DNA from 3 places in the Pleomorphomonas sp. T1.2MG-36 genome. Region 3 is predicted to be linked to each of the others. Evidence: riboswitches for the same ligand, from Rfam matches in the RefSeq annotation. Region 3 holds a riboswitch; each other region holds the start of a gene.
What was found. A riboswitch is a leader RNA that binds a small molecule or an ion and turns the genes downstream of it on or off. The one in region 3 is predicted to bind thiamine pyrophosphate.
Positions count from the first base shown of each region.

Region 1: linked by a shared signal. The riboswitch ahead of thiM (hydroxyethylthiazole kinase) and the one ahead of QQZ18_RS22830 (ABC transporter permease) in region 3 are both predicted to bind thiamine pyrophosphate.
Region 2: linked by a shared signal. The riboswitch ahead of QQZ18_RS01760 (NIPSNAP family protein) and the one ahead of QQZ18_RS22830 (ABC transporter permease) in region 3 are both predicted to bind thiamine pyrophosphate.

Region 1 covers NZ_CATNLY010000012.1:719,085-722,355, reverse strand. The annotation lists gene QQZ18_RS10270 (monovalent cation:proton antiporter-2 (CPA2) family protein) at 1-1,349, shown strand, start outside; gene thiM (hydroxyethylthiazole kinase) at 1,352-2,158, opposite strand; TPP riboswitch at 2,218-2,321, opposite strand; gene QQZ18_RS10260 (phosphotransferase family protein) at 2,407-3,150, opposite strand; gene QQZ18_RS10255 (amidase family protein) at 3,237-3,271, opposite strand, start outside.
Region 2 covers NZ_CATNLY010000001.1:363,314-366,584, reverse strand. The annotation lists gene QQZ18_RS01765 (TRAP transporter large permease) at 1-1,189, opposite strand, end outside; gene QQZ18_RS01760 (NIPSNAP family protein) at 1,186-1,518, opposite strand; TPP riboswitch at 1,567-1,669, opposite strand; gene QQZ18_RS01755 (aminotransferase) at 1,825-2,991, shown strand; gene QQZ18_RS01750 (asparaginase) at 2,997-3,271, shown strand, end outside.
Region 3 covers NZ_CATNLY010000053.1:28,495-31,765, reverse strand. The annotation lists gene QQZ18_RS22835 (ABC transporter substrate-binding protein) at 1-875, opposite strand, end outside; gene QQZ18_RS22830 (ABC transporter permease) at 894-1,667, opposite strand; TPP riboswitch at 1,759-1,873, opposite strand; tRNA gene QQZ18_RS22825 (tRNA-Glu) at 2,130-2,205, shown strand; gene QQZ18_RS22820 (BLUF domain-containing protein) at 2,340-2,909, opposite strand; gene QQZ18_RS22815 (methyl-accepting chemotaxis protein) at 3,223-3,271, opposite strand, start outside.

The sequences.
Region 1 (3,271 bases), on a different contig from region 3:
AACTGGCCGGTCCCGACGGACAGAAGGCCGTGTCGATCCTGTTGTTCGAGGACCTGTCGATCGTGCCGCTTCTCGCGCTGGTGGCCTGGCTGGCGCCCAACGAGCATGGCGGAACCGGCTGGCTCGGTGTCGGGCTCGGCGCGGCGGGCGTGGCGGCGCTGCTGCTCGCCGGCCGGTTCCTGATCGATCCCTTCTTCGGCCTGCTTGCCCGCGCCCGCGCTCGCGAGGTGCTGACGGCCGGCGCACTGCTGGTCGTCCTCGGCGCGGCGCTGCTGATGGAGGCGGTGGGGCTCTCGATGGCGATGGGCACATTTCTCGCCGGCGTCATGCTGTCGGGGTCGAGCTATAGGCATCAGGTGGAAGCCGACGTGGAGCCGTTCAAAGGCCTCCTGATGGGGCTGTTCTTTCTGGCCGTCGGCATGTCGCTCGATATCCGGGTCGTGGTCGAACGCTGGCCGCTGCTGATCGGCCTGCTCTTCGCCTTCGCGCTGGTGAAGGCGGTCGGCATCTATGCCGTGGCGCGTCTCTTCGGCTCCGGCCATCGGCCGGCCTTCGGGCGCGCCTTGATGTTTGCCCAAGGCGGCGAGTTCGCCTTCGTCCTGTACACGGCGGCGGCGGGCGGTGGCGTCATTCCCACCGGCGACGCGGCGCTGTTCTCGACGGTGATCATCCTCTCCATGGCCTTGACGCCGTTGGTGCTCGTCGTCGCTGGCCACTTCCGTCGGGAGGAGGAAAAGTCGCTCGATGGTGTCGAGGAGGCGCGCGACCTGCGCGGCCGCGTTCTCCTGATCGGCTTCGGCCGCTTCGGCCAGATCGCCGCACAGTTGCTGCTGTCGCGCGGCGTCGACGTCTCGATGATCGAGAACGATCCCGACCGCATTCGCGAGGCGGGACGGTTCGGCTTCCGCATTTTCTACGGCGACGGTACCCGGCTGGATACGCTCCAACATTCCGGCGCCGCCGAGGCCGAGGTCATCATGGTCTGCGTCGACGATCGCAAGGCAGCCAACCGCATCGTCGAGCTCGTCAAGGCGCACTTCCCCTTGGCGCGCCTGCTCGTGCGCTCCTACGACCGCGTCCACTCGATCGAGCTCATCCGTGCCGGCGTAGACATCGAGGTGCGCGAGACCTTCGACGCGGCCCTGCACATGGGGGCCGAGGGCCTGAAGGCGCTCGGCTGCAGCGAGGAACGCACGACCGAAGCGCTTACCACCATCCGCCGTCTCGATGCCGAGCGTCTGGTGGCGCAGGTGCAAGGTGGCGTCATGGCCGGCCGCGAGAATCTGACCACGCGGCCGGTTCCCGAACCTCTGACGCCGCCCAGGAAACTGGCGGCAGACGAGGCCTGACGTCAGGCGACGCGTATCGCCGCGTTGACTTCGAGCCCCGCGAGATCGAGCGCGTAGAGCGCGTCGCACAGTTCCTGCGGCAGGAAGCCCGGTCCCTTGACGCGCTTGCCGGCGATGGCGCCAGCCGCCGCGTAGACGGCAAGCGCCGCCACCGTGCCCTCGAACGCCGGAGCGATGGCGACGAAGGCTCCGACGAGACCGGTCAGCGAGCAGCCGAGGGCGGTGGACAGCGGCATCAGCTCGTGGCCGCCCTCGATGGCAACGGTTCGCGCGCCATCGGTGACATAGTCGATCTCGCCGGTGACGGCGACCACCGCGCCGCTGGAGCGGGCGAGTGCGACGGCACTGTCGAGAGCGGCATTGGAGCTCGCCGAGCTGTCGACCCCTTTCGAGGCGAGGCCGGCAACGCCCGAAAGCGCCATGATCTCCGAGGCATTGCCGCGGATCACCGTCGGCCCCATCGCGACGAGATCGGCGGCGGCGGTGTTGCGAAGACGCGTCGCGCCGACGGCGACGGGATCGAACACGACGGGTTTGCCGGCGGCCTTGTACACGGCCGCCGCCAGCTTCATGCCGGCGATCCAGTCGGACGAAAGCGTGCCGATGTTCAGCGTCAGCGCGCGAGCGATGCGGCCGAAGTCCTCCACCTCGTCCATGGAATGCACCATGGCCGGCGAAGCGCCGGCGGCAAGCAGTACGTTGGCAGCGATGTTCATCGCCACGAAGTTGGTGATGTTGTGCACGAGCGGCCGTTCGGCGCGCACCTTCTCATGAAGGGTGTGAACGTCGGCAAGCGTCAGGGTGGTCATCGCGTGCTCCTTGCGCGAAGATCGCCCGCGGACAAGAAGACGTGTGGCTGCCGGACAGGCCGTGCCGCTCGCTCAATCCCTCCGCCGGCATGATCCGGATCAGGTTCGTGGGGTTGGATCGCTCCTCTCAGTCCGGCCAAGCCGGACACCCCCTTGAGACAGTGGGAGCATAGGCGGGGCGGGAAAGCGGCGCAAGTGGCGGAGGTGGAGCGCGGCCAATCATGGCGGGTCCCCATCCCCGCCCACCATCAAGCTTTGCGGGGTGCGCCAGCGAGCCGCAACAAATCGTCGGTTTGGGCCGGAATCCGCTCCGCCAGACGAGCGGCGGCAACCGGCGCCAGCCAGGCCATGATGTCGGCGGCCGTCGTTTCGCCCAGTCTGGCATAGGCGTCAACGTACTCGGCCGCTGCCATCGGGTCGGCATGGTGGATCAGAACATAGCTTCTGCAGACATCGGCGGCCGGCGTGCCGCTGCACGCATCCAGCCAGTCTAGGACCATGATGTCGTCGGCGGAGCCTTGAATGTTCCAGGGGTGAAAGTCGCCATGACATAGGCAGTCGCCATCCGGCAGTGCGTCGAGTTGGCGAAGGAGGCGGTCCTGCGAGCTACGATCAAGCTCTTCGGCACGCTGGATATTGGCCGATAGCCGCGCTTTCAGGGATGGCAAACCGCTTCCTGGCTGACGGTGCACGAGAAGGTGCAGCCGTGCCAGCTCTTCGATATGGAGTCTCCGGTCGCCCGACATCATCCGATCCGCGAAGCTCGGTCCACGCGCACGGTCCATCACCAGACCCCAGCGGCCGCCATACTCACCGACGGCGTGGATCCTGGGCGTTGGCAGGGCGAGCTGTTCGAGGATGGACAGATTGGACGCTTCCCGGAATGCGGCGGCTTTCTGGGACTCGCTCCGATAGAGCTTGAGCGCGAAGTCTCCGTACTCGAACACCTCGGCTTCCTTGCCTGAGCCGAGCCGGCGAGCAATCTCGCACATTCGGAAATCCTGTCGATAGCCGTCGAACTCCCCCCATCCTACAGGGAAAAGAGGGAGTGACCGGCGCTTTTCCCTGACCGGCTTTTCTAGCCTGCGACGCCAAGGAGTTGGCGCACCGACG
Region 2 (3,271 bases), on a different contig from region 3:
CGGCCGCGAGGAAAGCGGCGACACGTTCATGCCGGTCGGCGGCGGGGCGGGGCGAGGTATCGGCCGAGACGTGCAGCATCGCCGCCATGGCCGCAGCCAGGATCAGCCCGGCCACCAGACCGCCTTCGAACAGCGCCCCGACCGACAGGTTGGTGGCCGAGGCAAGCAGCAGGAAGGCGATCGATGGCGGGATGATGTTGGGCAAGACGGCCGTGGCGGCGACAATTGCCGCCGCTTTCTCGGGCTTGACGCCATCGGCGACGAGAGCCGGCGCCAGGACTTTGGCGCCGAAGGCGGCGTCGGCGATCGACGAGCCGGAGACGCCCGAGAACATCAGATTGGTGACGAGCGTTGCCTGGGCCATGCCGCCGCGCCGGTGTCCGACCAGCGTCGATGCGAACCGGACGAGGCGGTGGGCCAAGCCTCCGACGCTCATCAGCATGCCGGCGAGGAGGAAGAAGGGGATGGCGAGCAACAGGAACTTGCCCAAGCCCGACACGGTCTGCTGCACGATAGCCGCCTCGGGCAGACGGGCGCCGAAGGGCACGGCGAAGGCGAGTCCGACGATCAGCGAGTGTACGAAGGGCGCGCCGACGAGGAGAGCGGCACAGGCGGCGGCGCAAGCGACGAGGCTGGGCAGGGCGACCGGTATGAACGGGGGCAGGTGCGGTAGGGCTGCGAGGCTCGTTCCACCGGCGACAACGGCAAGGATGAACAACCATGTCCGCCCCTGGGATAGGGAGCCGAGAATCAGGTGTGCCGCTGCCAGTGCGCCGCCGATCGCCACCGGCCAGAATCGCCAGCTCTCGGCTATGCCTAGCGTGGGGGAGGTGCCGCCGATCAGCACTGCCACCTTGCCGGCACCGTGCATCAGGACGAGGCTCGCGGCGAGCGTGACGGCGTCGGAGGCGCCATCGGCCAAATTCCGTCCCGTGGGACCGAGGTGGCGCGTCACCACATCGATGCGCATGGCGAGCGATCCGCTGGCACAGAGTGGCAGCCCGAGAAAGACCAGCGCCGTGTGCAGGAGAATGCCGAGATCCTCCGTGGCGACAAAGCCGGTCGAGAAGACGTAGCGCAGCAGCGTGGCGCCGAACACCAGCACCAGCAGGACCGCAAGAATGACTGAAAGCAGACCTGCGAGCAGGCGGTCGATCGCCTGGTGAAGTTGCGCGGCGATGGTCGTCATGGTCGCAGTCCGGCGCCGCCAAGCGGCGAAAACCACGTCGGTTTGAGAATGCGGCTCTTCATCGTCTGCACGTAGGGGGCCGCCTTGGCGCGGAAGGCCTGCCAGGCGGGGTCGGCCTCCATGGCGGCGCGGCGGCGCTCGCGATCGGCGAGGTCGTCGTACTGCCAGATGTGGACGACGTCGTTGACCGTGCCGATGTCCTGGGTGAACCAGCCGATCAGCTTGCCGAGGTGGCCGGTCTGGATCGCCATGCCCTCGCGGACATAGAGGTCGAGATAGGTGCCGACATGCGCCGGCGCGATGGTGTAGGTGCGTTCGTCGAGAATCATGGTCGTTCGGCCGTCGTTGGAATTGCGGGCGGCGGAACGCGTCAGGCGACTGTCTGCATGGCTCTATCCCTCCGCCGGCATGACCCGGATCAGGTTCGTCGGGTTGGAGAAACTCCTCTCAGCCCCGAATGGGGCACCCCGTGAGATGTGACGAGCTTAGCTGGATGATCCCCATCGCGCCAGAGGCGATGGCCTCGATCCGTGACATCGAGCTATGCGCGCGGGGAGGACGTCGCGGCCGCAAACGGCTTGTGGGGGCGCTGGCGGTCCACTAGGGTCGGCGGGTTTTGCAACGATCGATCGACAATGAAACCGACCAATCCCATCTTCACCGGCCTTCCCACCACCATCTTCGAAGTCATGTCCGGCCTTGCCCGTGACACAGGCGCCATCAATCTCGGCCAGGGCTTTCCCGACGTCGACGGTCCGGAGGAGGTGCGCCGCGTCGCCGCCGAGGCTTTCCTTGCCGGTCCCAACCAATACCCGCCGATGATGGGACTGCCGGCGCTGCGACAGGCGGTCGCGGCGATCAACCGACGCTTCTACGGTCTCGATGTCGATTGGCAGACAGAGGTGATGGTGACGTCCGGCGCCACCGAGGCGCTCGCCGATGCGATTCTCGGTCTCGTCCGTCCCGGCGACGAGGTGGTGCTGATCGAGCCGCTCTACGACAGCTATCTGCCCATCGTCCGGCAGGCCGGCGGCATCGCCAAGACGGTTCGCATCGCTCCGCCCAACTGGGAGGTCGACCCGCAAGCACTTGCGGCCGCCTTCTCGGACCGCACCAAGGCGATCCTGATCAACACGCCGATGAATCCGGCGGGCAAGGTGTTCTCGCGTGAGGAGCTGGACCTGATTGCCGGCCTCTGCCTGAAGCACGACGCGGTGGTGATCTCGGACGAGGTCTATGAACACCTCGTATTCGATGGCAAACGGCACATCTCGCCGATGCAGATTCCCGGCATGCGCGATCGCGTCGTCCGCATCGGGTCGGCCGGCAAGACCTTTTCGCTGACCGGTTGGAAGGTGGGCTACGTCACCGCCTCGCCGGCGCTGATGGAGCCGATCGCCAAGGCGCACCAGTTCGTCACCTTTACGACGCCTCCCGCTCTCCAGACGGCCGTGGCGCACGGGCTGTCATTTGGGGACGACTATTTCGATGGCTTCGCCGCCGGCTTGCAAGCCAAGCGCGACCGTCTCTCGAAGGGGCTTGCGACGCTCGGGTTTTCCGTGCTGGCTTCGGCCGGCACGTATTTCGTGGTGACCGACACCGGACCGCTCGGCATTGACGACGACGCCGAAGCCTGCCTCAGAATGACGCGAGAGGCCGGCGTCGCCGCCGTGCCGGTTTCCGCCTTCTATGCTTCGGAACCGCCAAAGCGGTTCATACGCTTCTGCTTTTCCAAGCGCGACGAGGTGCTCGACGAGGCCATTGCCCGTCTCTCCGCCTGGATCGACAAACAGGGACGATGAGTTCGATGGAAAATCCGGTTCTGGTCGAAGTCACGCGCGGCTCCATCGTCGAGAGCTTTCACCGGGGGGCGGTCGCGATCGTCGATGGCGACGGCCGACTGGTCTCCGGTGTCGGCGACATCGAGAGGCCCAGCTTTCCCCGCTCGGCGGTGAAGCCATTCCAGGCGCTTCCCTTTCTTGAAAGCGGGGCCGCCGACCGCTTCGGCTTCGGCGACGCGGAGCTGGCGCTTTCCATGGCGTCCCACAATGCCGAGCCCCGGCATGTGGAAACCGCCCGGGC
Region 3 (3,271 bases):
TTCATGAACTGCGAAAAGCGGGCATAGCGGCCGGCGTCGAGCGCGGCGGGGCGCTTGGCAAAGCGCGGCAGCGTGTCGGCCCAGGCGCGGCGGTTGAGCTCGTCATCGAGGTCGGGGTAGGCCTTGATGAACATCGCCCAGGCGTCGTCCGGGTGGTTGGTGAGGTAGATGGTCGCCTCCTCGACGGCGGCGAGGAACTCCGGCAGCCGCTTGTCGCCGACGAGATCCTTGCGCGTCACGTAGATCAGCTCGTCGTAAGCCGGCATGCCGTTCTCTTCCGGATAGAAGGCGAGGCCCTCGTGCCCTTCGATCTTCATCTGGTTGAGCTCGAAGTTGCGATAACCGCCGACCACTGCGTCGACCTGGCCGGCGAGCAGCGATGCCGACAGCGCGAAGTTGACATTGATCAGCTCGACGTCGCCGACGCCGAGACCGGCGGTCTTCAGGAACTGGCCGAGCATGGCATCCTCGAAGCCGGACACCGAATAGCCGATCTTGCGGCCCTTGAGATCGGCCAGCGACTTCACCGGGCCGTCCTTCAGGACGATCAGCGTGTTGAGCGGCGTCTCGATCAGCGTGCCGAAGCGCACCAGCGGCAGGCCGGCATCGACGTCGAGGTCGAGGCTCGGTTGGTAGTGCAGCGCCACGTCGGCCTGACCGGCGGCGACGAGGCGCGGCGGTGACGACGGGTCGGCCGGCGCGACGAGGTCGACATCGAGGCCGTGGGCGGAGAACATGCCCTTTTCCTTGGCGATCACCAACGGCGCATGATCGGGATTGACGAACCATTCGAGCATCACCGACAGCTTTTCGGCGGCCGACGCCGGGGTGGCGGCGAACATCAGGGCGGCGGCGAGGGCGGGAAGAAGGCGCATGACGGGTCCTTTCGAAGGTCAGTCTTTTTCGATCCAGGGGATGAGGCGAAGCGTCAGCCGGTCGACGGCGATCTTCAGAAGCAGCGTGGCGGCGGCGAGCACGCCGAGGGCGGCGAACAGGAGCGGCGTCTGCATGCGGGCATTGGCCTGCACCATCAGCAGGCCGAGGCCGCGCGAGGCGCCAACCCATTCGCCGATCACCGCGCCGATCGGCGCGTAGACGGCGGCGACGCGGATGCCGGTGACCAGCGCCGGCAGGGCGGCCGGCACGCGGATCAGCCGCAGCGTGCGGAAGGCGCCGGCGCCGTTGAGGCGGGCGAGGTCAAGGAAGTGCGGCGGCGTGCGGCGAAGGCCATCGGCGAAGGACGAGGCGACGGGGAAGAAGATCACCAACGTCGTCATCACCACCTTGGAGGCGAGGCCGAAGCCGAACCACAGCACCAGGAGTGGCGCCAGCGCGAACACCGGCAACGCCTGGCTGACGACCAGGAGCGGCGACAGCAGCCGGTTGGCGAGCGGTGAAGCGGAAACGGCGAGCCCGGCCAGAAGGCCGAAGGCGATGCCGGCGGCAAGGCCGAGCAGGGTTTCGATCAGCGTGATGCCGGCTTCCGTCAGAAGGCGCGAGCCATAGGCGCCATAGGCGGCGACCACGTCGCCCGGCGAGGGCAGGAGGAAGGCGGGGAGGGCGAGGCCCGTCGCCGCCACCTGCCACAAGACCAGCACGGCGCCGAACGACACCAGCGCCTGGATGGCGACGCCGCGACCGGCGGCAAGCATCGTCTTCGGCTGCATCTTCATCCCCATCGCACACCGCGCCCGGACGGGCGAATAGGCCAGCGGCGTTGGGGGAGACATGGCTGGATGTGCCGCGTGCGACGCGGCTTAGGCCATGAGGTTCCGTCCCTTCGCCGGTATGACCCGGATCAGGTTCGAAGGGTTCGATCCGCCTTGCGGATCATCTCAGCCCTCCCGGATGGAGGACACCCCTCGGAACGGCGACAGTTATGACCGCCCGGGACGCCGATGTCCAGAGCGTAGGGACGGACGGGTCGCGACGGCGGGATCGGAGAGGGGTCCCCGCGGGGTAGGAGACGGACAGGCGACATGGCCCCACCCGGGTGCGAGGGCGGCTTTCCGCCAATGGCGCGCGGCTGCCCCCAGGGCTCCGTAAAAGCCGAGCCGGAAAATGAAATTCCCCCTTGCGCTCTCCAAGGGGCTTCGCTATATCCGCCCCACGCTTTCAGAGCGTACCGCGCTCCCATCGTCTAGCGGTCCAGGACGTCGCCCTCTCACGGCGAAAACACCGGTTCGATTCCGGTTGGGAGTGCCAAAAAAACAATAGCTCAGCTCATTGCAGTCCGTTCGGCCATGATGACCGTCACGGGTGGCCGATGTCATTGTACGGCGCGTTGGTTGATGAGCCCAAGGTGATACACCTTATTTGCATATCGCTTTGTGGCGCCTTCACGCGTTCCCAGCTGGCTTGTTAGAAAGCGGCCTATTGGTCCCGATCTTGATGGTCTCAATCCCGGAGTCCTGCCTGGGAGAAGATGGCCGTTGCTGTGGTGCCTGCGGAATAGACATTCGCTGTTCAGCAAGGCCAGTGCGCTGTACGTATAGTGTGTCGAGAGCGCAGAAGTCTCTGATGAAGTCGAGAACCCCAACTGCGGACATGTTTGCCGGGTTGATATCTACCGTTGGGCAGTATTTTAGGTAAAGCCGCTCGGCATCGATCGTCCGTCCTGCGTACCCGACAGCCCAGCCTTCGAAAATACGTTTATCAATTGCGCTCAATGCAATAACTGTTATCTCTTCAAACCGTTTATCTTCAAAAAGCGAGTGTATCCTTTTCGAGACCTGATCTCGAGCGCCCTCTACAGCCTCCATCATGTATTTTTCGTTGAAGACGAGGCCACCGGTCAGTCCGGAGGCAGGGCTGTAGTCACTTGCAGCCGCTAGAATGCTTTTGATCGCTCCGGCGGACTCGCCGACTTTCATATTGGTACGGCCGTACAATACGAGGCGAGATAGCATGCTATAAAGCTCCAGTATATTTCTCTGGTCGCTTTAAAATTTAGATGGTGTTTGGCGTCACAATAATTAACGAAACGATCGTGTTGCTGAATCGAGAGGACTGTCTCCTTTTTTTGGTAAACGGTGCTTAAGTTGCCTGTGAAAACTGCTGATGGGTGCCTCAGGATGGAAATAATGTAGTGCTGCTACACTTACGGCTGATTGCCGAAGCTTGGTCGATTTCCACGGAGCCCGCAGGCGATTGGACAACCGTGAGCACAGAGCGGGCTGCCTCCCGAGGAATGACAGCCCCTCATTTATGAGACTTTAGCCCTCACGCCGCCGCGACATCCCTCAGGAACCGCTCCACCGTCTTGCGCAGG